DNA from 3 places in the Streptomyces sp. NPDC044984 genome. Region 2 is predicted to be linked to each of the others. Evidence: riboswitches for the same ligand, from Rfam matches in the RefSeq annotation. Region 2 holds a riboswitch; each other region holds the start of a gene.

Region 1 (7,662 bases), on a different contig from region 2:
CGCCACCACGCCTCCACCGGCAGCTCCCCCGCCGGCTCGAACGGCTCACCCGGCCGCGGGAACGCCACCGCCTGCCCGGCCTCCTCGGCCACGTCCTTCATCCACTCCCCCGGCTCCGCCCACGCGTGCGGCGCCAGGTTGAAGGTGCCCCAGTGGATGGGCAGCAGCACGCCGGCCGCGTCGCCGCCCTGCAGGTCGAGATGGGCCCGGACGCCTTCCTCGGGCGTCATGTGGATGTCGGGCCAGAAGTCCGAGTACGCGCCGACCTGGATCATCGTGGCGTCGAACGGGCCGTGGCCGGCGCCGATGTCCTTGAAGCCCTCGAAGTAGCCGGTGTCGCCGCTGTGGTAGATCCGGTGCTCCTCGCCCGCGACCGCCCAGGAGGCCCACAGGGTGTGCTGGGTGTTGCGCAGGCCCCGGCCGCAGAAGTGGCGGGCCGGGGTGGCGGTGAGGGTGAGTCCGCCGACCTTCGTCGTCTCGTGCCAGTCCAGCTCGCGCAGCCGCCCGGCGGACACACCCCAGCGCTCCAGGTGCGCGCCGACGCCGAGGGGCACGGCGAACAGGGTGTCCGTGCCGGCCAGCGCCTTGATCGTGGGCAGGTCCAGGTGGTCGTAGTGGTCGTGGGAGATCACGACGACGTCGACCGGGCCGAGCGCGGCCAGCGGCAGCGGCACGGGGTGCAGCCGCCGGGGTCCGGCGAAGGGGAACGGTGAGCAGCGCTCACCCCACACGGGGTCGAACAGGACCCGGTGCCCGTCGATCTCCGCGAGCACGCCGGAGTGGCCCATCCAGGTCAGGCGCAGCCCGGTGGCCGGCGGACGGGAGATGTCGGCCAGGGTGGTCGGATGCACCGGGATGGTGCCCTTCGGGGCGCGGCGGGACCGGGAGTCCTTGTCGAGGTAGATCTTCGCCAGGTCCCGCGTCGACCCCGACGGGCGGATCCGGGCAGCGCCCCCGGGGTTCTGGAACACGCCGTCCTTGAAGTGCGGGGATCTGCGGATGCGTGCCATGCGCTCGCCACTCGGGTCCGCGCCGAAGGCCACGGGCCGCAGGGCACGCGGCCCGGAGCTCTGGGAACGGGAACCGGCCACGGTACCTCCAGGTGGAGTCGGTCAGACAGTCCATTATGTGCGGCCGGTCCGGCACCGGGGTGCCGGACCGGCCTCGTCCGACGGGCGGCTCTCACGCCACCGAGGCGATCCGTACCTTGATGTCGTCCGGCGACAGCGTTCCCTTGGCGATCACGTGGTCGCCCGACGACTGCCCGCGCAGCCGGCGGCCGATCCACGGCACCAGGTACTCGCGGGCCCACTGGACGTCGTCCCGCCGGATGTCGAGGGTGCCGCGGGGCGGCAGGGGCGGCCAGGGCTGTTCGGGATCGGCGGGGACGTCCAGGCCGAGGGCCTGCCCGGCGCGGAGCGCGACACGGGTGTGCCCCTCCGGCGACAGGTGCAGCCGGTCGGCGTCCCAGGCCCTGCGGTCCTGGACGCTCCTGAGGGACCACAGGTCGAGCACCGGGCAGCCGTAGCGGTCGGCGACGGCCCGCACGTGCCCGTTGTACGTCGCGATCTTGCCGCGCAGATGCTTCAGCAGGGGCACGCCGCGGGTGTCGAACCCGGTCGTCACCAGCACCGTTCCGGACACCGCCGTGAGCGCGGCGATCGCCCGCTCGAACCGCTCGGCCACCTCGTCCGGGTCGCTGCCCGGGCGGAGGATGTCGTTGCCGCCCGCGCAGAACGAGACCAGGTCGGGGGCGAGTTCGACCGCCCTCGGCAGCTGGTGCGCCACGATCTGGTCCAGCAGCTTTCCGCGCACGGCGAGATTGGTGTACTCGAAGTCGCCCTCGGGCCGGAGGTCCGCGAGGAGCACGGCGAACCGGTCGGCCCAGCCGACGAACGCCCCGTCGGGGCCGGGGTCGCCGACGCCCTCGGTGAAGCTGTCCCCCACCGCCACGTACGACCCGATCACTGCTCTGCTGTCACTCTTCGAATCGTCTGCCACAACCGCTCATGATTCACCTTCTAATGTGACCTACGCGACCGTAAGGAAGGGTTGACGGACGGTGAGATAAGACACTCTCAAAATGTTGGCCAATTCCGGAATACGCCGAAGGCCGGACCCGGGGATCGGGGTCCGGCCTTCGGCGCGCGTGTCAGGAAGGTCGCCGCGGGGGTCAGCCGATGGAGACGCCCTTCGAGCCGAGGTAGGCGACCGGGTCCACGTCCGAGCCGTAGTCCGGGGTGGTGCGGATCTCGAAGTGCAGGTGCGGGCCGGTCGAGTTGCCGGTCGAGCCGGAGAGGCCGACCTGCTGGCCGCCGGTCACGGTCTGGCCGGCCGAGACGGAGAGCGAGGACAGGTGGGCGTACTGGGCGTAGTGGCCGTCGTCGAGCTGGATGACGACCTGGTTGCCGTACGCACCGGCCCAGCCGGCGGAGACGACGGTGCCCGCGCCGACGGCCTTCAGGGAGGTGCCGGTCGGGACGGCGAAGTCGACGCCGGTGTGGTAGCCGCTGGACCACATGCTGCCGGCCACCTTGTAGGCGGTGCCGAGCCCGGCGCCGGGCACCGGGGAGCTGTAACCGGAGGTGCTCGCGGCCTGGTCGGCGCCCGTGGTCTGGGTGGAGGTCTCCGAGGAGGGCTGCTCGGCGGACTGCTCCACCGGCTGCTCGGCGGGCTGCTCGGCCTTCTGCTCCGGGGCCTGCGGGGCCTTGGCGGAGGACGGCTTCTGCGGCGCGCTCGCGGCGGCCCCGCCGTCGACGGAGAGCTTCAGACCGGGGTGGATGAGCGCCGGGTCGTCACCGACGGCCTCGCGGTTGTCCGCGTAGAGCTTCTTCCAGCCACCGTCGACGTGCTCCGTCTCGGCGATCTTCGCGAGGTAGTCGCCGGCCTTCACGGTGTACGTGCGGGCCTCGTCGCCCTTCTCGGCGACGGTCTTCTGGCCGGCGGCGGAAAGGGTCTGGACGGCCTTTTCGGGGGCGGTCTGCGGCGTGGCGGCGTGCGCGCCGGTGGCGCCGAGGAACGGCAGGGCGAGTGCGGCGCCACCGGTTCCGGCGACGGCGATGGAGCGGGTGAAACGCTGGGCCTTGGTACGGCGGTGCTTACCCTTCGCGGGCATGACGAATTCCTCTCCGGCGCCTACGAGGTGAGCTGTCGGGTTCGGGCTGGAGATGCCCGGCCGCGCTGTCGCGCGGCTTAACCCCAAGCCGTCCCGGGAACCGGAACAGGCGGTCGTACCTGTGGGTCCCCCGCTCCTGCCGTACACGGGTCAGTGTGTGCGGGCTCCGGGCGGCGGCAGGATTAGGCGTCCGTCCGGATCGGTGGTGAACGTAAGCGACCCGGACGCGAAGGGACAAGCACGGAGTTCACCGCGAACCCGTTTTCCGTGATCCAAAGGCGGAATTGACGTCACCGAGCGTCAGCCGGGATTCCCTTTCCCGCGCGAATTCCCTTGCCATCCACCAGAATTACGTGAGCATGGCGATAACACATCGTCACGGATATGACGATGCTCACGCACCCCCTCCCCATCTCCCTCCCTTTCGGGGCGCGTTATGGCGAAACCGCCCAATCGGACAGAACACCCGAATCGGGAGAATCACAGACGCCGCAACCGCACCACCACGGCGTCCAGATCTCCCCGCAGACCGATGCGCAGCCCATGGTGCAGCAGGAGGGCACCTCGGTGCGTTTCGCCCGTTTCGCGGCATTCGTACGAGGCTTCCGGGTCGAGGCCGCGCAGCCGGAGGGCCGGGACGGGCTCCCCGTGGTGCTGCGCCTGGAGGCAGGCGAGGACGACGGTCTCGTCGCCGAGGACGTACTGCACCGCGCTCAGCCCGCCCTCCGGCGGGCGCAGCCGGTACAGGTCGCCGCGCTGGACGACGGGCCGGATCTCCTTGTAGAGCGCGACCCACTCCCGCGCCTCGGCGAGCTCCTCCTCGGTCCACCGCGCGAGGTCGCCGCCGACGCCGAGCACCCCGGCCATGGCGCTGACGAACCGGAAGCGCAGCGAGCTGACCCGCCCGTTGAGCATCGCGTTCGGGCTGTCGGTGACCCAGGCGGCCATCACCCGGGCAGGGTGGAGCTGGCTGAAGCCGTGCTGGATGGCGAGCCGGTCGAGCGGGTCGGTGTTGTCCGAGGTCCACACCTGGTCGGTACGGGAGAGGACCCCCAGGTCGATCCGCCCGCCGCCGCCCGAGCAGGACTCGAAGGCCACCCCCGGATGGGCCGCCCGCAGCCGGTCCAGCAGGGCGTACAGGCCTCGCACGTGGTCGGTCCACAGCCGCTGCGGATACGGGTCGTCCGGCCAGCCGGCGTCGCTGAAGCAGCGGTTGAAGTCCCATTTCACGTAGTCGACGGGGGTGCCGGAGAGCAGCCCGTCCAGCCGCTCCCAGAGGTACTCCCGGACGTCGTCGCGCGCGAGGTTGAGCACGAGCTGGTTGCGGAACTCCGTGCGCCGGCGGTCCGGCTGGAACTGCACCCAGTCGGGGTGCGCCCGGTAGAGGTCGCTGTCCGGGTTGACCATCTCGGGCTCGACCCAGATGCCGAACCGCATCCCGAGCCCGTGCACATGGTCGGCGAGGGGTTTCAGGCCGCCGGGGAAGCGGCCGTGGTTGGGCGTCCAGTCGCCGAGCCCGGCCCGGTCGCTCGTCCGTGCCCCGAACCAGCCGTCGTCGACCACGAACAGTTCGACGCCCATCGCGGCGGCCCGCGCCGCGAGCTCCCGCTGCTGCTCCTCCGAGATGTCGAACCCGGTGGCCTCCCACGAGTTGAACAGCACGGGCCGGTCCCGGTCCGCGTCCGGGACGACGTGCGTCCGCTGGTAGGCGTGCCAGGCACGGCTGGCGCCGCCGAAGCCGCCGTCGCTCCACAGACCGGCGAAGACCGGTGTGACGTACGTCTCCTCCGTGCCCAGCATCAGCAGGCCGGAGTCGTCGTGCCCCGCGCCGCCGGTGATCTGCACGCGCGCGTCGGGGAGTTGGGCGACGCAGATGCGCCAGGACCCGGACCAGCCGAGGGCGCAGCCGTAGACCTCGCCGCGCTCCTCGGTCGCGTCGGTGTCGAGCGCGACCCAGGGCAGGTGCTGGTGTCCGGTGTGGCCGCGGCGGCTGCCGACGACCTTCTCGCCGTAGGTGAGCGGGGCGCGGGTCAGCCGGGACTCGGCGGCCCAGCGGCCGTGCAACTGGGACAGCCGCCAGTGCTCGCGCTCGGGCAGGGTCCAGGTGGCGGAGTCGGCGCGCAGGAGTTCGGCCGCGGGTCCCCGGTTGTGCAGGGTCACCCAGCGCTCGACCACGTCGTCGCGCATCCGGTAGTGCAGGGTCACGGTCAGTCCGCCGTCGCGGAAGCGGAGACGGAGTTCGCCGTCGTCGCTCTCGTGGCCGTCGAAGGCCCACTCGGTGCCGCGCCGCCCGTCCGCGGTGCGTACGGACAGGGCGGGCCGGACGAAGCGGGGGCCGCCCTCGACCGGGTACTCCTCGCGCCCGTCCAGGCGGGACTCGAACGGCCAGTCGTCCGGCAGCGGGCGCGCGGCGAGGGCCTCCGCGTCGGCGAGCGCGATCCTCGGGCCCCAGTGCAGATGCACCAGCTCGTCGCGGTCCGTGACATGGAGCGCGTAGCTGCTGGCCGGCCCCGACAGGAGCCAGGTACGACCGTCTTGGGAGACCTGCGTCACCGAACCTCCAACATACCCGAACAGATGCGATCAGACACCAACATCATCAGGGTCGCGGGGGTGTCCGGGCAATGCCTGTGGACAACTCATTGCCCCAGGCAGGCATGTCGTATCGTCAAGTGGTGCCCGTCGGCGAGCCCCGCCGGCGGCGCCGAGTGGGAGGAGTCCTTCGTGACGCAGCAGATCCCGTCGACCGAACCCGAGCTGACCGGAGTACGCAACTTCCGCGACGTGGGCGGACTACCGACCGTCGACGGTCGGCGGGTGCGGCACGGAGTGCTCTTCCGCAGCGGCCATCTCGCCCATGCGACCGCCGAGGACGCCGCCTTCCTGTCCTCGCTCGGACTGCACACGGTCTTCGACTTCCGCAACGCGGCCGACCAGAAGCTGGAGGGGCCGGACGTCGAGCTGCCGGGCGTGCGCAACGTGAACCTGCCGCTCAGCGACCCGGCCGACGGCGCCGAGTTCTGGAAGATGGTCCGCGACGGCGATCTGGAGCAGCTGCGCTCGATCCTCGCGGACGGCAAGGGCGCGGACCGGATGATCAGCTCCTACCGGCTGATCATCAAGGAGCGCACCGCCGAGCACTCCCGGGTGCTGCGCGCGCTCGCCGAGGACAGCGTCCCCGCGCTGATGCACTGCGCGGCGGGCAAGGACCGCGCGGGACTGTCGGTGGCGGTGACGCTGCTCGCGGTGGGCGTCGAACGCGACGCGATCGTCGACGACTACCTGAAGTCCAACGCCAAGCACCGCCGCTACAAGGTGCACCGCAGCGGCACCTCCGCCTCGGCCTACTCCCCCGAGGTCATGGAGCTGCTCAGCCCGCTGTTCGACGCGCGCGCGGAGTATCTGTCGGCGGCCTTCGAGACCGTCGAGGAGACCTGGGGCGGTGTGGACCCCTACCTGGAGCAGGCGCTCGGACTCACTCCCGAGACCCGGGAACGGCTGCGCGAGCGCCTGCTCGACTGAGGCGGGCCCGAGGCGGGCGCCTACTTCTTCGGAGCCATCTCGAAGAGGAAGTAGATGAAGGCCGCGAAGAGGTGTCCCACCGCCACGTAGATGAACAGCCGCACCCACAGGGCCCGGGGGAGCTTCTCTTCCATGTCTTTGCCGGTCATGTCGCTTCTCCGTGGATCGGGCCCAGGCACAGCGCGGCCGTGGGACTCTGCAGCAGGGTGTGGACGAACAGCAGATCGACCCCGTCGGGGTCGGACGCGGCGATGCGGTGCGGGGTCAGCGAGTCGAAGTGGGCGCTGTCCCCCGGGCCGAGCCGGTGCAGGGTGTCCCCGAGGCGCAGCCGCAGCCGCCCCTTGAGGACGTACAGCCACTCCTCGCCGGGGTGGACGCGCACGATGTCGCCCTGGGAGCCGTGCGGCACCCGGACCCGCAGGGCCTGCATGCCGCGTCCGGCGGCGCCGGCCTGCCAGTACGTCCAGCCGCCCGCCGCCGTGGACTCCATGTCGGCGGCGCGCACCACGGCGTCCCGGTCGGCGGCCGACTCGCCGAGCAGCTCGGAGACCGTCGTACCGTAGGTGCGGGCGAGGGAGAGCAGCATCGGCAGCGAGGGCTGGCGCTGTCCGGTCTCCAGCCGGGAGAGGTGCGCGGGCGACAGACCCGCGTCGCGGGCGGCGGCCTCCAGGGTGAGGGAGGCCCGTCGCCGCAGGGCACGCAGCTGCGGCGCGACCGCGGGGAGCGCGTCGGCCGGTTCGGCCGGCGGCCCGGCCTCGGAGGAGCTCATGCCTCCATTGAGCCCTGGATTTGCCCCACGGGCAATTTTCTTGCCTATGGGGCAAATCCCGGCGCGACGCGGGTTTCAGCGGTTGGCGACGGCCTGTCTCACCAGCGTCCTGCCGAACTCCCACACCAGGCCGCCGTCGTGCGCGTCGTCCATCACCGCGGTGAAGGCGTCCACGAACCGGTGCACGTCCCGCTCCCCGATGATCAGCGGCGGGATCAGTTTGATCACCTCCAGGTGGTCGCCGGAGACCTGGGTG
Region 2 (7,662 bases):
CCAGTGCCCGTGGGAGTCGATCTCCGGGTCGTCCGGCCAGCGGCCGTTCCATTCGATGGCCGCCGTGCTCTCGCCCAGAGCGGCCAGGAATCGCTCCTCGACGTCCCCGCGCCCGACGTCCTCCAGAAAGCTCAGCGGCAGATGCTCCCGGAGTCCGGCGTCGTCCAGTTGCGTCACGTCGAGGTCGAAGGAAAGGAAGTCACCGGTCGCCGGATCGGTGCGCGCGTCCACGTAGTCAAAATCGGCCCCGGGGACGATCTCGGCCATCCGGCGCGCTTCCCCGGGCGTCCGCATCTCGGAGAAGAGCCAGACCCTGTCGTCGATGTGCTCCAGCAGCGCGCACAGCCGCCTGGCCTGCCGGTACGCCTCGGCCGCGTCGGTGGTCCGCAGGACGGGGTACGCCCGTGAATTGCCCATGGACCGAACCGTCACACGCCCCGGCCCGCCCGGGCCAGCGCATTTCTACGCGGTGATGTCCTTCGCCGTGAACCGCGCCCACGCCGCCGAGCCGAACACGGCCGCGTAGAGGACCTGGAGGCCGAGGTTCTTCGTCAGGTCGTCCCAGTAGACCGGTTCGCGCATCAGGTCGGCGAAGGACAGCCAGTAGTGGGAGAAGAGATAGGGGTGCAGGGCGTGCAGCTGCGGGATCTGGTCGAGGATCTGGACCGTGATCAGCAGCCCGACCGTGGTCGCCATCGCCGCGATGCCGCTGTTGGTCAGCGTGGAGACGAACAGGCCGAGCGCCGCCACCCCGATCAGTGACACGGCGACGACCAGGGCGATGAGCAGGGCTCTGGCCAGTCCCTCGCCGAAGCCGATCCGGGTGCCCGAAATGGTCGTGAGGTCACCCAGCGGGAACAGCAGCGCGCCGGTGATCAGCGCCGATACGGCGACCACGAGGGTGGCGACCAGGCAGAAGACCATGACCGTCGCGTACTTGGTGAGCAGCAGGCGGCTCCGCCCGGCGGGGGCGACCAGGAGGTAGCGCAGGGTGCCGGCGTTCGCCTCGCCGGCGATCGCGTCGCCCGCGACGACCCCGATCGCCATGGGCAGGAAGAACGGCAGCGTGGCGGCGAGCGCGGTGAAGACCAGGAACAGGCCGTTGTTGGTGATCTGCGAGATGAACGCCGGTCCTCCCCCGCCGCCCCCGCCACCGGCCGACGAGCCGTCACCGGTCTCGATCCGTACGGCGATGCCGACCAGGACCGGTACGGCCGCCAGCACCCCGAGCAGGGCGAGGGTGCGCCAGCGCCGGAAGGTGGTGAGCAGCTCGCTGCGCAGCAGCCCGAGGGTCCACAACGGGCTCACCCTCCGCACCGTTTCAGCCTGCGACATCGAAGCCCTCCCCGGTCAGCGCCACGAACGCGTCCTCCAGCGAGGCCCGCTCGACCCCGAAACCGCGCACCCGGACACCGGCGGCGACAAGTGCGGCGTTCACCTCGGCGAGGTCGCGCCCGGGCGGCTCGCCGGTCACCCGCTCCCCGTCCACGACGACATCGGCGACCCCCTGTTCCTTGAGCACCCTGGCCGCGTCCGCCGGGTCCGGTGTGGTCACCACCAGCCGGCCCCGGGCGCCCGCGGCCAGGTCGGCGACCGGGCCCTGGGTGATCAGCCGGCCCCGGGCCATCACGGCGGCGTGCGTGCACACCTGCTCGATCTCGTCGAGCAGGTGTGAGGAGAGGAAGACGGTGGTGCCGTCCGAGGCCAACTCGCGGACGAGCGTGCGGATCTCCCGCATGCCCTGCGGATCGAGGCCGTTGGTCGGCTCGTCCAGGACGAGCAGCCGGCGCGGCTGGAGCAGGGCGGCCGCGAGGCCGAGGCGCTGCTTCATGCCGAGGGAGTACGCCTTCGCCTTCTTGCCGGCCGCGGCCGTGAGGCCCACCCGGTCCAGGGCGGCGGCGACGCGGGCGCGCCGGGTGCGCGGGTCCGCGGTCGGGTCGGCGGCGTCGTAGCGCAGGAGGTTGTCCCGGCCGGAGAGGAAGCCGTACAGGGCCGGGCCCTCGATGAGGGCGCCGACGTGGGGCAGCACGGCGCGCGCGGAGCGCGGCATGGGGCGCCCCAGGACGTGCGCCGTGCCGGAGGTCGGTTCGATCAGGCCCATCAGCATGCGGATGGTGGTGGTCTTGCCGGAGCCGTTGGGGCCGAGGAAGCCGAAGACGCTGCCCGCCGGGACGGTCAGGTGCAGACCGTCGACGGCGAGCTGTCCGCCGCGGTAGCGCTTGGTGAGCGCGCGGGTGGCGATGACGCCGTCACCCGCATCCGCGCCGTCACCTTCCGGCTTCGTGGCGGACGCCTCGCCCATCGGCTCCCCCGTTCCCTGTCACGTCGTCGCGTCGTAAGGCCCTGGGGCCTTACTTCCCCGCGTCGGCCGCCTTCACGAGCGCGTCCTTGGTGACGGTGCCCACGTAGACCTTGCCGTCCTCGGTGATCAGGGCGTTCACCAGGCGGGTGCTGAACACCGTGCCGGTGCCGAAGTCGCCCTTGACCTGGTCGCCGAGCGAGCCGAGGAAGCCGCCGAGGTCACCGCCGGCCTCGCCGGTGGGCAGGCCGCCCTGGCCGCCGGTGTCGAAGACGGCGACGGAGTTCCAGCCCTCGCCGAGCATCTTCAGCCCGTCGAGTCCCTCGGCCAGGTCCTCCTCCGACTTGGGGGCCCGCTCCGGCTTCCCGGAGTGCTCCCGGCCGTGGTCGAGTTCGCCGTCCTCGGTCACCTCGGCGCCCTTGGGCGGGGTGAACTCGAACGTCGACGCGGCCGGCTTGTCGAAGCTCACCTCGGTGAAGCCGACGTCCACGACGGCCGCGCCGCCGCTCGCCGGGGTGAGCGTGAACTTCAGCGGCATACCGGTCCTGTGGTCGACCGCGATGCTGATCGCGCCGACCGTGGAGCCGGACTGCCTGGGCTTGACGACCAGCCGGTACGCGTCCCGGCCGGCCACCTGGGCGGTGCCGTCGACGGTCACGGACGTGGTGTCGTCGACCGACTTCAGCGCCTCCTCGGCGAAGTCCTTCGGGGTGGCCGGAGGCCGCTGCTCACGCTCCTCGCCGGAGGCGTCGACGGTGCCGTGGTAGACCTCGTTGGACGCGCTGTCGTAGCCCCAGACGTCCTCGCCGTCGTGGATCAGGCTGTACTCTGCGGCGTTCTCCAGGAGCGACACCTTCTGCCGGTCCGGGCCGTCGACCGCGACGCGCAGGGTGTGCGTGCCGGACGCCAGTTCGGTGAGCTTGGCGGACGGGTCGGCCGAGGAGCCGCCGTCCTCGCCCCGCCCCGCGGCGCCCGACGTGAGGCTGCTCTCCAGTCCGCCGAGGTCCGGCAGACCGAGGTCCGTGGTGATCTTCACGGTGCCGGACAGCCGCTCGACGTCCGACTTCGCGATCTTCTCTATCAGCTGCGCTGCGGTGATCTCCGGCAGATCGGGGTCGCCGGAGTCGGCGATCGCGGGGACGAGCCCGATGGTCGCGGCCGCCACTCCCATCACCGTGACCGGGACGACGTACCGCGCGGCCCTGCGCCGTCGCGTGCGCGGCTCGCCGGCCTCCCCCGCGGTCGTCGTGTCGTCGGATTCGTACGGTGCCATGTGTGCCCTACCTCCGTGGTCGGCGGCGGCTTTTCGTCTCGTGTCCTCGCACCAGTCTCACCCTGAGCCGCCATTCTCACCCGAACCGGTGAGAAGTGGTGTTGTCCGTCGTGGTCCATCTGACCAAATCCGGCAGGCGGATTCGTCAGACCCCGGACGCAACTCCACGTACTGCTGGGGTATGACACGGAGGGCGGTTTCCTCCCCCGCCCCGTAGGGGTCGCGGAGGAGTCCGGGCCGGCTCAGCCCGCGCGGTGCACCACCGCGTCGCACAGCTGCACGAGCGCCGCCTTCGCCTCGCACTCCCGCAGCGGGACCAGCGCCGCGCGCGCCTCCTCGGCGTAGCGCACGGTGTCCCGGCGGGCCTGCTCCAGCGCGGGGTGGACGCGCAGCAGCCGCAGCGCCTCGGCGTGCCGGGCGTCGTCGGTGAGGTCGGAGTCGAGCAGTTCGCACAGGGCGACGTCGTCGGCGAGACCCAGCCGGGCCGCCCGTTCGCGCAGCCGCAGCACGGGCAGGGTGGCGATGCCCTCACGCAGGTCGGTGCCGGGGGTCTTGCCGGACTCGTGGGAGTCGGAGGCGATGTCCAGGACGTCGTCGGCGAGCTGGAAGGCGACGCCGAGCCGCTCGCCGTACTGGGTCAGCACGTCCACGACCGCCTCCTCGGCCCCGGACATCATCGCGCCGAACCGGCAGGCGACGGCGACCAGCGAGCCGGTCTTGCCGCCGAGCACGTCGAGGTAGTGGTCGACCGGGTCGCGGCCGTCCTGCGGTCCCGCGGTCTCCAGGATCTGCCCGGTGACCAGCCGCTCGAACGCCTCGGCCTGCACCCGCACGGCCTCAGGACCGAGGTCGGCCAGGATGTGCGAGGCCCGCGCGAAGAGGAAGTCCCCGGTGAGGACCGCGACGGAGTTGCCCCAGCGGGCGTTCGCGCTGTCGACGCCGCGCCGCACCTCGGCCTCGTCCATCACGTCGTCGTGGTACAGCGTGGCCAGGTGGGTGAGCTCCACCACCACGGCCGAGGGCACGACACCGGGCGCGTAGGGGTCGCCGAACTGGGCGGCGAGCATCACCAGCAGCGGACGGAACCTCTTGCCGCCGGCCCGCACCAGGTGCTGGGCGGCTCCCGTGATGAAGGGGACCTCACTCTTGGTGGCCTCGAGCAGCCCTTCCTCGACAGCCGCCATTCCGGCCTGGACATCGGCTTCCAGAGCCTGGTCCCGCACGCTCAGCCCGAACGGCCCGACGACGGTCACGAGGGTCTCCTGTCTGCTGGTGTCCACTGGCGATTACACGGAATGTCGATAGGTCGCTGCCTTCACTCAAGTCAGCGTATCCGGTCACGTTTCGATCACCGTCAGCGCCCGGGGTTACGGGCAGGGCGGTACGGGAGCAGGAGCGGAGTGCTTTTGACCATTCGATAACAACGGACATTCTCCGACTTTCCCGGAGGCGGCGATCCACTCCTCGACCCGGCCCCCGGCCCGCCTCCCGGGCCGCGACCCATCACGCGGACCATCCTGCCCGTCCCGGCGTCCGATTTGCCGCAAATGCTGAGCGAATTCCCCTTGGCGAAAAATGCGCTCACCGGCGACCCCCAGTGAAGTGGGTCACGCGCGACCCGGCACCCCCACCACCGGCCGCCACCCGCCTTCTCCCTTTCCAGGGCACCGAGTTGACCCTTGGCACTCGCAAAGGATCAAGCATCCCAAAACACCCATTGCAAGATCAAACGGCGCCTTGTGTGAGATCCGCACTTGTTCCCGACATGTGCTCTCGCATACGTTCCGGGCCTGCCGGGTGGACGCCTAATCCTGCCGCCGCCCGCATCAACCCACGACGATCACTCAGAACGGCAGGAGCGGGGGACCCAGGTAAGCCGCCGGACCGGACACGCGCCGGAACGGCTAGGGGTGAAGCCATGCCCGCAGGGGCACGGCCGGGCACTCTCCCGCCCGAACCCGACAGCTCACCTCGCAGGCGTAGGAGAGGAACCCAGACATGCCTGCTTTCGGTCAGCACCGCCGCCGCCTCGTCCGCTCCCTCGCCGTCGCCGGCACCGGCGTCGCCGTGGTCGCCCTGCCGCTGTTCGGCGCCACCGGCGCCGCCGCGGCCACCACCGAGCCGACGACGACCGCTGCCGCCCCCGCGACGGCGTACCCGGACAACCTCGACGGCTGGATCCGCGAGTCGCTGGACATCATGGCGCAGCACGGCATCCCCGGCAGCTACGACGCCATCCACCGCAACATCATGCGCGAGTCCTCCGGCAACCCGTACGCCATCAACAACTGGGACTCCAACGCCGCCAAGGGCACCCCCTCGAAGGGCCTGCTGCAGGTCATCGACCCGACCTTCGCGGCCTACCACGTGCCCGGCACCGCCTTCGACCCGTACGACCCGGTCGCGAACATCACGGCGGCCTGCAACTACGCCGCCGACCGCTACGGCTCCATCGACAACGTCTTCGGCGCGTACTGAGCCACCCGCTGACGGGCGAGCGTCCTCGCCCCGCCGAACAGTCGCTCGAGGACGACGGCCACGCCGTCGTCCTCGTTCGACGTGGTGACCTCGTCCGCCACCGCCTTCAGTTCGGGATGCGCGTTGGCCATGGCGACGCCGTGGGCCGCCCAGTCGAACATGGGGATGTCGTTCGGCATGTCGCCGAAGGCGACCGTCCGCGCCGGGCTCAGCCCCAGGTGCTCGGCGGCCAGCGCCAGTCCCGTGGCCTTGGTCACCCCGCACGGCTGGAGCTCCACGGTGCCCGGCCCCGACATGGTGACCGTGGCCAGTGAACCGACCACCGACCGGGCCGCCGCCGCCAACGCGTCGTCGGACAGGTCCGGGTGGCGCAGCAGCACCTTGCTGATCGGCCGGTCCCACAGCTCCCCGCGCCGCTCGATCCGCACCGCGGGCAGGGTCGGGTGCGGCATCAGATAGCCGGGCTCGATCAGCGTCAGCCCGTCGACCCCGTCCTGGTCGACCGCGGCGTACACCTCCCCCACCTCGGCCTCGATCTTGCCGAGCGCGGTCTCCGCCAGTTCCCGGTCCAGCGTCACGGACCACAGCAGCCGGTCCGCGCCGGCGTCGTACACCTGCGCGCCCTGCCCGCACACCGCGAGCCCCGTGCAGCCGAGGTCGTCCAGGAGCGGCCGCACTCTGGGGGCCGGGCGCCCCGTCACCACGAGGTGCCGCGCGCCGGCCCGCTCCGCACGCGCGAGCGCGGCGAGGGACCGGTCGGAGAGGGTGTCGTCGCCGCGCAGCAGCGTCCCGTCCAGGTCGGTGGCGATGAGCGAACAATCGGTGGGTGCGGCCATGATCAGAGAATACGGACAAGCCGACGGTCCGATTCACCGCGCCCGTTTGCGTTCGCTTTCGGTGCGGTTCCCCTTCTCTCGACGCCGGGTAAGGACCGGTTCAGGACTCTTTCCCCGTTTGGCAAGAACATGGTCCGCTATCTACCGTCCGCCCGGTCCCGGGCGGTACCTTCCAGGAGTCCAGGGGGGACTTGATCGGGGGGTCAGGTGAGCAGTGGACGCGTGCGCGTGCTGAGGCCCGAGGAGCTCGGCGAGGGGGAACGGGAGCGCTGGCGGGAACTGCGCGCCGCGACGGACGCACCGCGCAACCCGTTCATGGAACCGGAGTTCAGCATCGCCGCGGCCCGGGTGCGGCCGCGGGCCCGGATCGCCGTGCTGTACGCGGGCGGGCAGCCCGCGGGCTTCCTGCCGTACGAGCGGGGGGTGCTGGGGCAGGGCCGGGCGATCGCGCTCGGGGTGTCGGACTGCCAGGGCGCGGTCCTGGCCCCCGGTGCCGCCCCGGAGACGGGTGAACTGCTGCGGGCCTGCTCGGTGTCGAGCTTCGCCTTCGACAACCTGGAGGCCGGCCAGGAGCTGTTCGTGCCGTACGCGGCCGAGGAGCACGCCACGTACGTCATCGACGTGGAGAAGGGCTACGAGGCGTACGAGTCGGTGCTGCGCGCCCGGTCGCCGAAGTTCCTGAAGACCACGCTGGCCAAGGAGCGCAGGCTGGGCCGCCGGGCCGGAGCCGTGCGGTTCGTCTTCGACGAGCGCGACCCGGCCGTGCTGCGCGCGCT
Region 3 (7,662 bases), on a different contig from region 2:
CCGGCCGCCCCGAGTTCTGGCAGGCGCTGTCGGAGGCGAGCGAGGAACTCGACGTCGACCTCAACCCGCGCTACGGCAGCTGGGACGTCGAGAAGAGCAGCCGTGTCGACGCGAAGACGCCGTGGGTACGGGACGTCACGGCGGCCGGGGCGCCGCAGACGCTCTGACCGGCTGCCTGTGGACAACCGGCCTGTGGACAGCCCGCCTGTGGACAACTCGGGGACTGTCGGCAGGGTGGGCTAGTTTCGGAGCGTGAACGCAATCAGTCCCGCACCGAGCTCCGAGGCCGCCCCCGGCCGTGTCGTCCTGCTCACCACCAGCCACCGCGTGGCGCCCGGCCTGCTGTCCTGGCCGGCCTGGCAGGCCCTGCACGCGGCCGACCGGGTGCTGTGCGCGGACGGCGCCCACCCGCAGCTGCCGTATCTGCGGGAGGCGGGGATACCGGTCGAGGAGGCCTCACCGACCGCCGAGGAGATCGTCGACGCCTGCGCCGGCGGGCGGACGGTGGTGGTCGTGGCGACGGGTGAGGGCGAGCCCGCGCTGACCGACGGGCTGGCCCGGCTGGCCGGGACCGGCAGGGTGCGGATGCCCGAGCTGGAGCTGCTGCCCGCCTCCTACGACCTGCCGGGCGCCCGGCTGCTCGACCTCGTGCAGGTGATGGACCGCATCCGCGCGGAGTGCCCGTGGTCGTCCCGGCAGACCCACAAGGGCCTGGCGAAGTACGGCATCGAGGAGGCGTACGAGCTCGTCGAGGCCATCGAGGAGGGCGACCGGGACGAGCTGCGCGAGGAGCTGGGGGACGTGCTCCTCCAGGTCGTCTTCCACGCGCGGATCGCCGAGGAGCACCCGGAGGAGCCGTTCTCCGTCGACGACGTGGCGGGGGGCATCGTGGCCAAGCTGATCCACCGGCACCCGCACGTCTTCGGTGAGGCGACGGCGGACACCCCGGAGGACGTCAAGGCGCACTGGCTGCGGACCAAGGCGGAGGAGAAGCGGCGCAGCTCGGTGACGGAGGGGGTGCCGCTCGGACAGCCCGGGCTGGCGCTGGCGGCGAAGCTGGGGTCGCGGGTGCGGACGGCGGGGCTGGACGTGCCGTTGCCGGCGGGGGAGGGGGTCGGCTACGAACTGCTGGCGCTGGCGGTGCGGGCGGAGGCAGCGGGGGTCGATCCGGAGGCGGCGTTGCGGGCCGCTGCGCGCGTCTACCGGGACGCGATACGGGCGGCGGAGGGGCAGGGCGGGGGCTGAGCGCCGGGTGTGGGTGCGGGGCAGGAGTTCCTTCGCCCCTGCCGCCCCGTCCCGTCCCGAGGGCTCCGCCCCGGACCCCCTTCGCGCCCACGCGGCGGAGCCGCATGTCGACACAGCCCCGCGCCCCTTGAGGGGCGCGGACGACCACAACGCGCCCGTCACCCGGGCTCTCCCGCGCTGCCCTGCCGCCCCGCCCGTTAGGGTCGCCGCATGCATGACCAGCCCACCCCTCCCGAGTTGTTCAGCTGGGAGTTCGCCGCCGATCCCTACCCCGCCTACGCCTGGCTGCGTGAGCACGAACCCGTGCGCAGGACGCGGCTGCCCAGCGGGGTGGAGGCGTGGCTGGTCACCCGGTACGCCGATGCCAAGCAGATCCTCGCCGACAACCGGCTGTCCAAGAACCCCGCGCACCACGACGAGCCCGCGCACGCCAAGGGCAAGACCGGTATCCCCGGGGAGCGCCAGGCGGAGCTGATGACGCATCTGCTGAACATCGACCCGCCGGACCACACCCGGCTGCGCCGGCTGGTCAGCAAGGCGTTCACCCCGCGCCGGGTCGCCGAGTTCGCGCCCCGCGTGCAGGAACTCACCGACGGGCTCATCGACCGGTTCGCGGACAACGGCTCCGCCGACCTCATCCACGAGTTCGCCTTCCCCCTCCCCATCTACGCCATCTGCGACCTGCTCGGCGTCCCGCGCGAGGACCAGGACGACTTCCGGGACTGGGCGGGCATGATGATCCGCCACGGCGGGGGGCCGCGCGGCGGGGTCGCCCGGTCCGTGAAGAAGATGCGCGGCTACCTCGCCGAGCTGATCCACCGCAAGCGCGAGGCGCTCCCCGCCGAACCCGCCCCCGGCGAGGACCTCATCTCCGGCCTCATCCGCGCCTCCGACCACGGTGAGCACCTCACCGAGAACGAGGCCGCCGCCATGGCGTTCATCCTGCTGTTCGCCGGTTTCGAGACCACCGTCAACCTGATCGGCAACGGCACCTACGCCCTGCTCACCCACCCCGACCAGCGCGACCGCCTGCAGCGGGCCCTCGCCGCCGGGGAGCACGGGCTGCTGGAGACCGGTGTCGAGGAGCTCCTGCGGTACGACGGCCCCGTGGAGCTCGCCACCTGGCGGTTCGCCACCGAGCCGGTCACCATCGGCGGACAGCGCATCGCGGCCGGCGACCCCGTCCTCGTCGTGCTCGCCGCCGCGGACCGGGACCCGGAGCGGTTCGCCGACCCGGACGTGCTCGACCTCGGCCGGCGCGACAACCAGCATCTGGGGTACGGCCACGGCATCCACTACTGCCTGGGCGCCCCGCTGGCCCGTCTGGAGGGCCGGACCGCGCTCGCCACCCTGCTGACGCGTCTGCCGGACCTGCGGCTCGCGGTGGAACCGGCCGAGCTCCGCTGGCGGGGCGGGCTCATCATGCGTGGACTGCGCACGCTCCCGGTGGAGTTCACTCCTCCGCGCACGTGACGGACCGGGCCGCCGTCCGCTGTGCCCCTGAGCGGGCCAGCGCAAACATGACACGCTCTCAACTCTGTGATCTTCACGTGATCTGCGCGGCATGAACTTGTGACAAGTGATCGTCTGCGGATACGTTCACCCATCAAGTGCGGCACATGAGTTCCACTCGCCGCGCCGGTCATTGCTGTCTTGCGAAAGGTTTCCGCATGCTCTCCGGAAACGGTCGGCACCGTCGTCCCCGCCAGGCTCCGGCTCTCCTCGTCGCGGCCGGAGTGACCGGCTCCGCCATCGCGATCCCGCTCCTCGGGGCCGGTAGCGCCAGCGCGGCCGACGGTGCGACCTGGGACCGGGTCGCCGAATGCGAGAGCGGCGGTTCGTGGAGCCAGAACACCGGCAACGGCTACTACGGCGGCCTGCAGTTGACCCAGGACGACTGGGAGAACTACGGCGGCCTGGACTACGCGACCAGCCCCGACCAGGCCAGCCGAGGCCAGCAGATAGCCGTGGCCGAGAGAATCCTCGCCGACCAGGGGGTCGGCGCATGGCGCACCTGCGGACTGACGGCGGGCCTCGGCGAGGACTCGGCGCCGGCCGACATCGACACGGGTGTGGCGGAGGACTCGACCTCGGACTCCTCCGGTGCCTCCGGCTCTTCGGACTCGTCCGGATCGTCGGACTCCGGCGATCCGTCCGCTTCGTCCTCCCCGTCGGCCACGTCCGACCCGTCGGTCGATGCCGAGGGGGAGGAGGGCGGCGAGGGTGCTGCCGGTGAATCGGCCAAGTCCGACAAGTCGAGCGGCTCGGGCACGGATTCGGACACCGGCTCCGGCGACGGATCCGGCACCTCCCCCTCCGCCTCGGCCACCCCCAAGGGTGACGAGTCGGACAAGTCCGGGCAGACCACCGGTTCTTCCGAGGTCACCGACACCGAAGGCACCGGCACCGGCCGCCACCGCGGTGTCAGTGCCGAGGAGGCTGAGGCGGAGGGCCGTACGCCGGAATCGTCCGGCCGGCATGCCTCGCGCGGCACCGACGCCTCGCGCGATGCCGCCGACGGTTCGTACACCGTGCGCACCGGCGACAGCCTCTCGTCCATCGCCGACTCCCTTGAACTGGGCGGCGGTTGGCGGTCGCTCTACGCCGAGAACGAGCAGGTCGTCGGCGCCGACCCGGACCTCATCCTGCCGGGCCAGGAGCTCGAGGTCGGGGTCGAACCGGGCGAAAAGTGACGCCCGAAGGAGCGTAGGCCCGGCGGCAGTTGGCGTCATGGTTCGCGGTAAATGTCCGGTTTAAAGGCTGTGAGAGATAGGTCTCAGAAGCCCTGATCGTCTTTGAAATTCCGCGGATCGCGTGCCTACGGTCGTGACCGCTCGCCACCGCGGGCCCCGGCTGCCGCCACGCCGAATCCTGCCAGTGGCAGCACGGGAACAGTCGTCGCGTCATGCGCCGCAGGCAGGAGCGGGGGACCCAAGGTAAGTGCCCCTTCCGGTGGTTGACACCGGATCGGGCTTGGGGTGAAGCCGCGTCCCGTGAGGGGCGTGGCCGGGCAACTCAACCGGCCCGAACCCGACAGCTCACCTCGCAGGCGTCGGTGAGGGGATCCAACCATGCTGTTTTCTGGCAAGGGCAAGCACCGTCGTCCGTCCAAGGCCACCCGCGCGATCGCCGTCGCCGGTGTCGCCTCCGCCGCCGTCGCCGCCCCGCTGATGGCGGCCGGCAGCGCCTCCGCCGCCACCGCCTCCGAGTGGGACGCCGTCGCCCAGTGCGAGTCCGGCGGCAACTGGTCCATCAACACCGGCAACGGTTACTACGGCGGTCTGCAGTTCTCCGCCTCCACCTGGGCCGCGTACGGCGGCACGCAGTACGCCTCCACCGCCGACCAGGCCAGCAAGGCCCAGCAGATCGAGATCGCCGAGAAGGTCCTCGCGGGCCAGGGCAAGGGCGCCTGGCCGGTCTGCGGCACGGGCCTGTCCAACGCCGCCTACACCGGCTCCTCCTCGAACGGTTCCTCGGCCGGCTCCTCGCAGAGCCAGGACACCGGTTCCACCGAGACCCGTGAGACCGAGCAGAAGGCCTCCCGCTCCGCCGAGCGTCCGGCCGCCGAGAAGCAGGCCGAGCGGAAGGCCGAGAAGACCGTCACCACCCCGACCGGCGAGAAGGTCGAGAAGGGTGACGGCGAGTACAAGGTCGTCAAGGGCGACACCCTCAGCTCCATCGCCGCCGAGCGCGACGTCGAGGGCGGTTGGGCCGAGCTGTTCGAGCTGAACGACGACATCGTCGACGACGCCGACCTCATCTACCCGGGCCAGCAGCTGCACCTGAAGTAAGCGGCTGCCCCACGGCTCCCCGCCCCGGTGCGTCTTCCCCCGTACGCGCCGGGGCGGGGTTTTTGTGACCGGGTTTCCGGAAACGGCTTTGTTCCGTTCGGAAACAATTTACTCTCGGTTCTGTCCATGGGGCGGGCGACCGGCGGCCCGATCGCCCGGGGCCGGTTAGGCTCGGACTCGCAAGACCCTCCGGGGTCCTGCCCACCCGCGTCACATCCAAGAAGGAGATGCTCGTGCCGTCCATCGACGTCGTCGTAGCCCGGGAAATCCTGGACTCCCGAGGCAACCCCACGGTCGAGGTCGAGGTCGGCCTCGACGACGGCAGCACGGGTCGTGCCGCCGTCCCGTCCGGCGCCTCCACCGGCGCCTTTGAGGCCATCGAACTCCGTGACGGCGATGCCAACCGTTACCTGGGCAAGGGTGTCGAGAAGGCCGTCCTGGCCGTCATCGAGCAGATCGGCCCGGAGCTCGTCGGCTACGACGCCACCGAGCAGCGCCTGATCGACCAGGCGATGTTCGACCTGGACGCCACCGACAACAAGGGCTCGCTCGGCGCCAACGCCATCCTCGGCGTCTCGCTCGCCGTCGCCCACGCCGCCTCCGAGGCCAGCGACCTCCCGCTCTTCCGCTACCTGGGCGGCCCCAACGCGCACCTGCTGCCGGTGCCGATGATGAACATCCTGAACGGCGGCTCGCACGCCGACTCCAACGTGGACATCCAGGAGTTCATGATCGCCCCGATCGGCGCGGAGTCCTTCTCCGAGGCCCTGCGCTGGGGCGCCGAGGTCTACCACACCCTGAAGAAGGTCCTGAAGAGCAAGGGCCTGGCCACCGGCCTCGGCGACGAGGGCGGCTTCGCCCCGAACCTCGGCTCCAACCGCGAGGCCCTCGACCTCATCCTCGAGGCGATCAAGGAGGCCGGCTACACCCCCGGCGAGCAGATCGCCCTCGCGCTCGACGTCGCCGCGTCCGAGTTCTACAAGGACGGCTCCTACACCTTCGAGGGCAAGGAGCGCTCCGCCGCCGAGATGACCGAGTACTACGCCGAGCTCGTCGACGCGTACCCGCTCGTCTCCATCGAGGACCCGCTGTTCGAGGACGACTGGGAGGGCTGGAAGACCATCACCGCCAAGCTCGGTGACAAGGTCCAGCTCGTCGGCGACGACCTGTTCGTCACCAACCCCGAGCGCCTCGCCCGCGGCATCGAGGAGGGTGCCGCCAACGCCCTGCTGGTCAAGGTCAACCAGATCGGCTCGCTGACCGAGACCCTGGACGCCGTCGAGCTGGCCCAGCGCAACGGCTTCAAGTGCATGATGTCCCACCGCTCCGGCGAGACCGAGGACGTCACCATCGCCGACCTGGCCGTCGCCACCAACTGCGGCCAGATCAAGACCGGCGCCCCGGCCCGCTCCGAGCGCGTCGCCAAGTACAACCAGCTGCTGCGCATCGAGGAGATCCTCGACGACGCCGCGGTGTACGCCGGCCGCAGCGCGTTCCCCCGCTTCAAGGGCTGAGCGCCGCTCCTGTAGGCGGCGTCGTACGTACGTCCCCGTACCCGGTCCCGTACCGTGTGCGGGGACGTACGCACGTATGAAGGTGAACGAAGGCGAACCGGAGGCGGAACATGGCGGTCAAGGACCGGGACCGTTTCTCCACCGCGACCAGGATCCGGCTGATCGGTGAGCAGACCGCGGCCCGGGTCTACCGTTCGCAGACCAAGCGCCAGGCCCGCCGCTCCCGGCTGACCGGCCGGGCCGCGCTGCTCGCCCTGGTGGTCTGCTCCCTGATCGTCGCCCTCGCCTATCCCATGCGGCAGTACGTCTCCCAGCGCGCGGACATCGCCGACCTCCGGCAGGAGCAGGAGGAGACCCGCCAGCGGGTCGAACGGCTGCGCGACATGAAGGCGCGCTGGCAGGACGACGCGTACGCCGAGCAGGAGATCCGCAGGCGGCTGCACTACGTCATGCCCGGCGAGACCGGCTACATCGTCATCGACCCGGGTGCGGCGGACAAGTCCCGCACGGATCTCGAAGCCGCCGACCGCCCCTGGTACGCGAACGTCTGGGACGGCGTCGACAAGGCCGACGCCGCCGCCGACCAGTGACCCTTTGCAGAAAGCCGTAGAAAGACAGTATGGAAACGCCCCCGCCCACGACCCCGCGCACCGAGCCCACCGACGCGGACGTCGAGGCCTTCAAGCAGCAGCTCGGGCGGCCCCCGCGCGGGCTGCGCGCCATCGCGCACCGTTGCCCCTGCGGGCAGCCGGACGTCGTGGAGACCGCGCCGAGGCTGCCCGACGGCACCCCCTTCCCGACGCTCTACTACCTCACCTGCCCGAAGGCGAACTCCGCGATCGGCACGCTGGAGGCGAACGGCGTGATGAAGGAGATGACGGAGCGGCTGGCCACCGACCCCGAGCTGGCGGCCGCGTACCGCGCGGCGCACGAGGACTACATCCGGCGCCGCGACGAGATCGAGGAGCTGAAGAACTTCCCCAGCGCGGGCGGCATGCCGGACCGCGTGAAGTGCCTGCACGTGCTGGTCGCCCACTCGCTGGCCGCGGGCCCCGGGGTCAACCCGCTGGGTGACGAGGCGCTGGCGATGCTGCCCCAGTGGTGGCGCAAGG

Evidence for each region. Region 2 has a riboswitch for cyclic di-AMP ahead of AB0A94_RS00725 (transglycosylase SLT domain-containing protein). Riboswitches for the same ligand answer to the same signal wherever they lie in the genome.
Region 1: another riboswitch for cyclic di-AMP. It lies ahead of AB0A94_RS36250 (peptidoglycan DD-metalloendopeptidase family protein); the one in region 2 lies ahead of AB0A94_RS00725 (transglycosylase SLT domain-containing protein).
Region 3: another riboswitch for cyclic di-AMP. It lies ahead of AB0A94_RS12445 (transglycosylase family protein); the one in region 2 lies ahead of AB0A94_RS00725 (transglycosylase SLT domain-containing protein).

Annotation. Positions count from the first base shown of each region.
Region 1 is NZ_JBEZBE010000058.1:3,295-10,956, reverse strand. Features, by position in the region: gene AB0A94_RS36260 (MBL fold metallo-hydrolase) at 1-1,091, opposite strand, end outside; gene AB0A94_RS36255 (SGNH/GDSL hydrolase family protein) at 1,183-1,968, opposite strand; gene AB0A94_RS36250 (peptidoglycan DD-metalloendopeptidase family protein) at 2,174-3,115, opposite strand; cyclic di-AMP (ydaO/yuaA leader) riboswitch at 3,120-3,281, opposite strand; gene AB0A94_RS36245 (alpha-galactosidase) at 3,596-5,668, opposite strand; gene AB0A94_RS36240 (tyrosine-protein phosphatase) at 5,840-6,637, shown strand; gene AB0A94_RS36235 (DUF6126 family protein) at 6,658-6,786, opposite strand; gene AB0A94_RS36230 (XRE family transcriptional regulator) at 6,783-7,406, opposite strand; gene AB0A94_RS36225 (aspartate aminotransferase family protein) at 7,482-7,662, opposite strand, start outside.
Region 2 is NZ_JBEZBE010000001.1:146,707-154,368, reverse strand. Features, by position in the region: gene AB0A94_RS00750 (hypothetical protein) at 1-417, opposite strand, end outside; gene AB0A94_RS00745 (ABC transporter permease) at 463-1,335, opposite strand; gene AB0A94_RS00740 (ABC transporter ATP-binding protein) at 1,322-2,302, opposite strand; gene AB0A94_RS00735 (DUF2092 domain-containing protein) at 2,352-3,572, opposite strand; gene AB0A94_RS00730 (polyprenyl synthetase family protein) at 3,815-4,825, opposite strand; cyclic di-AMP (ydaO/yuaA leader) riboswitch at 5,397-5,565, shown strand; gene AB0A94_RS00725 (transglycosylase SLT domain-containing protein) at 5,571-6,050, shown strand; gene AB0A94_RS00720 (HAD family hydrolase) at 6,014-6,886, opposite strand; gene AB0A94_RS00715 (GNAT family N-acetyltransferase) at 7,094-7,662, shown strand, end outside.
Region 3 is NZ_JBEZBE010000009.1:86,060-93,721, reverse strand. Features, by position in the region: gene AB0A94_RS12465 (SurA N-terminal domain-containing protein) at 1-167, shown strand, start outside; gene AB0A94_RS12460 (nucleoside triphosphate pyrophosphohydrolase) at 253-1,245, shown strand; gene AB0A94_RS12455 (cytochrome P450) at 1,456-2,718, shown strand; gene AB0A94_RS12450 (transglycosylase family protein) at 2,916-3,938, shown strand; cyclic di-AMP (ydaO/yuaA leader) riboswitch at 4,144-4,312, shown strand; gene AB0A94_RS12445 (transglycosylase family protein) at 4,317-5,036, shown strand; gene eno (phosphopyruvate hydratase) at 5,270-6,550, shown strand; gene AB0A94_RS12435 (septum formation initiator family protein) at 6,661-7,140, shown strand; gene AB0A94_RS12430 (DUF501 domain-containing protein) at 7,170-7,662, shown strand, end outside.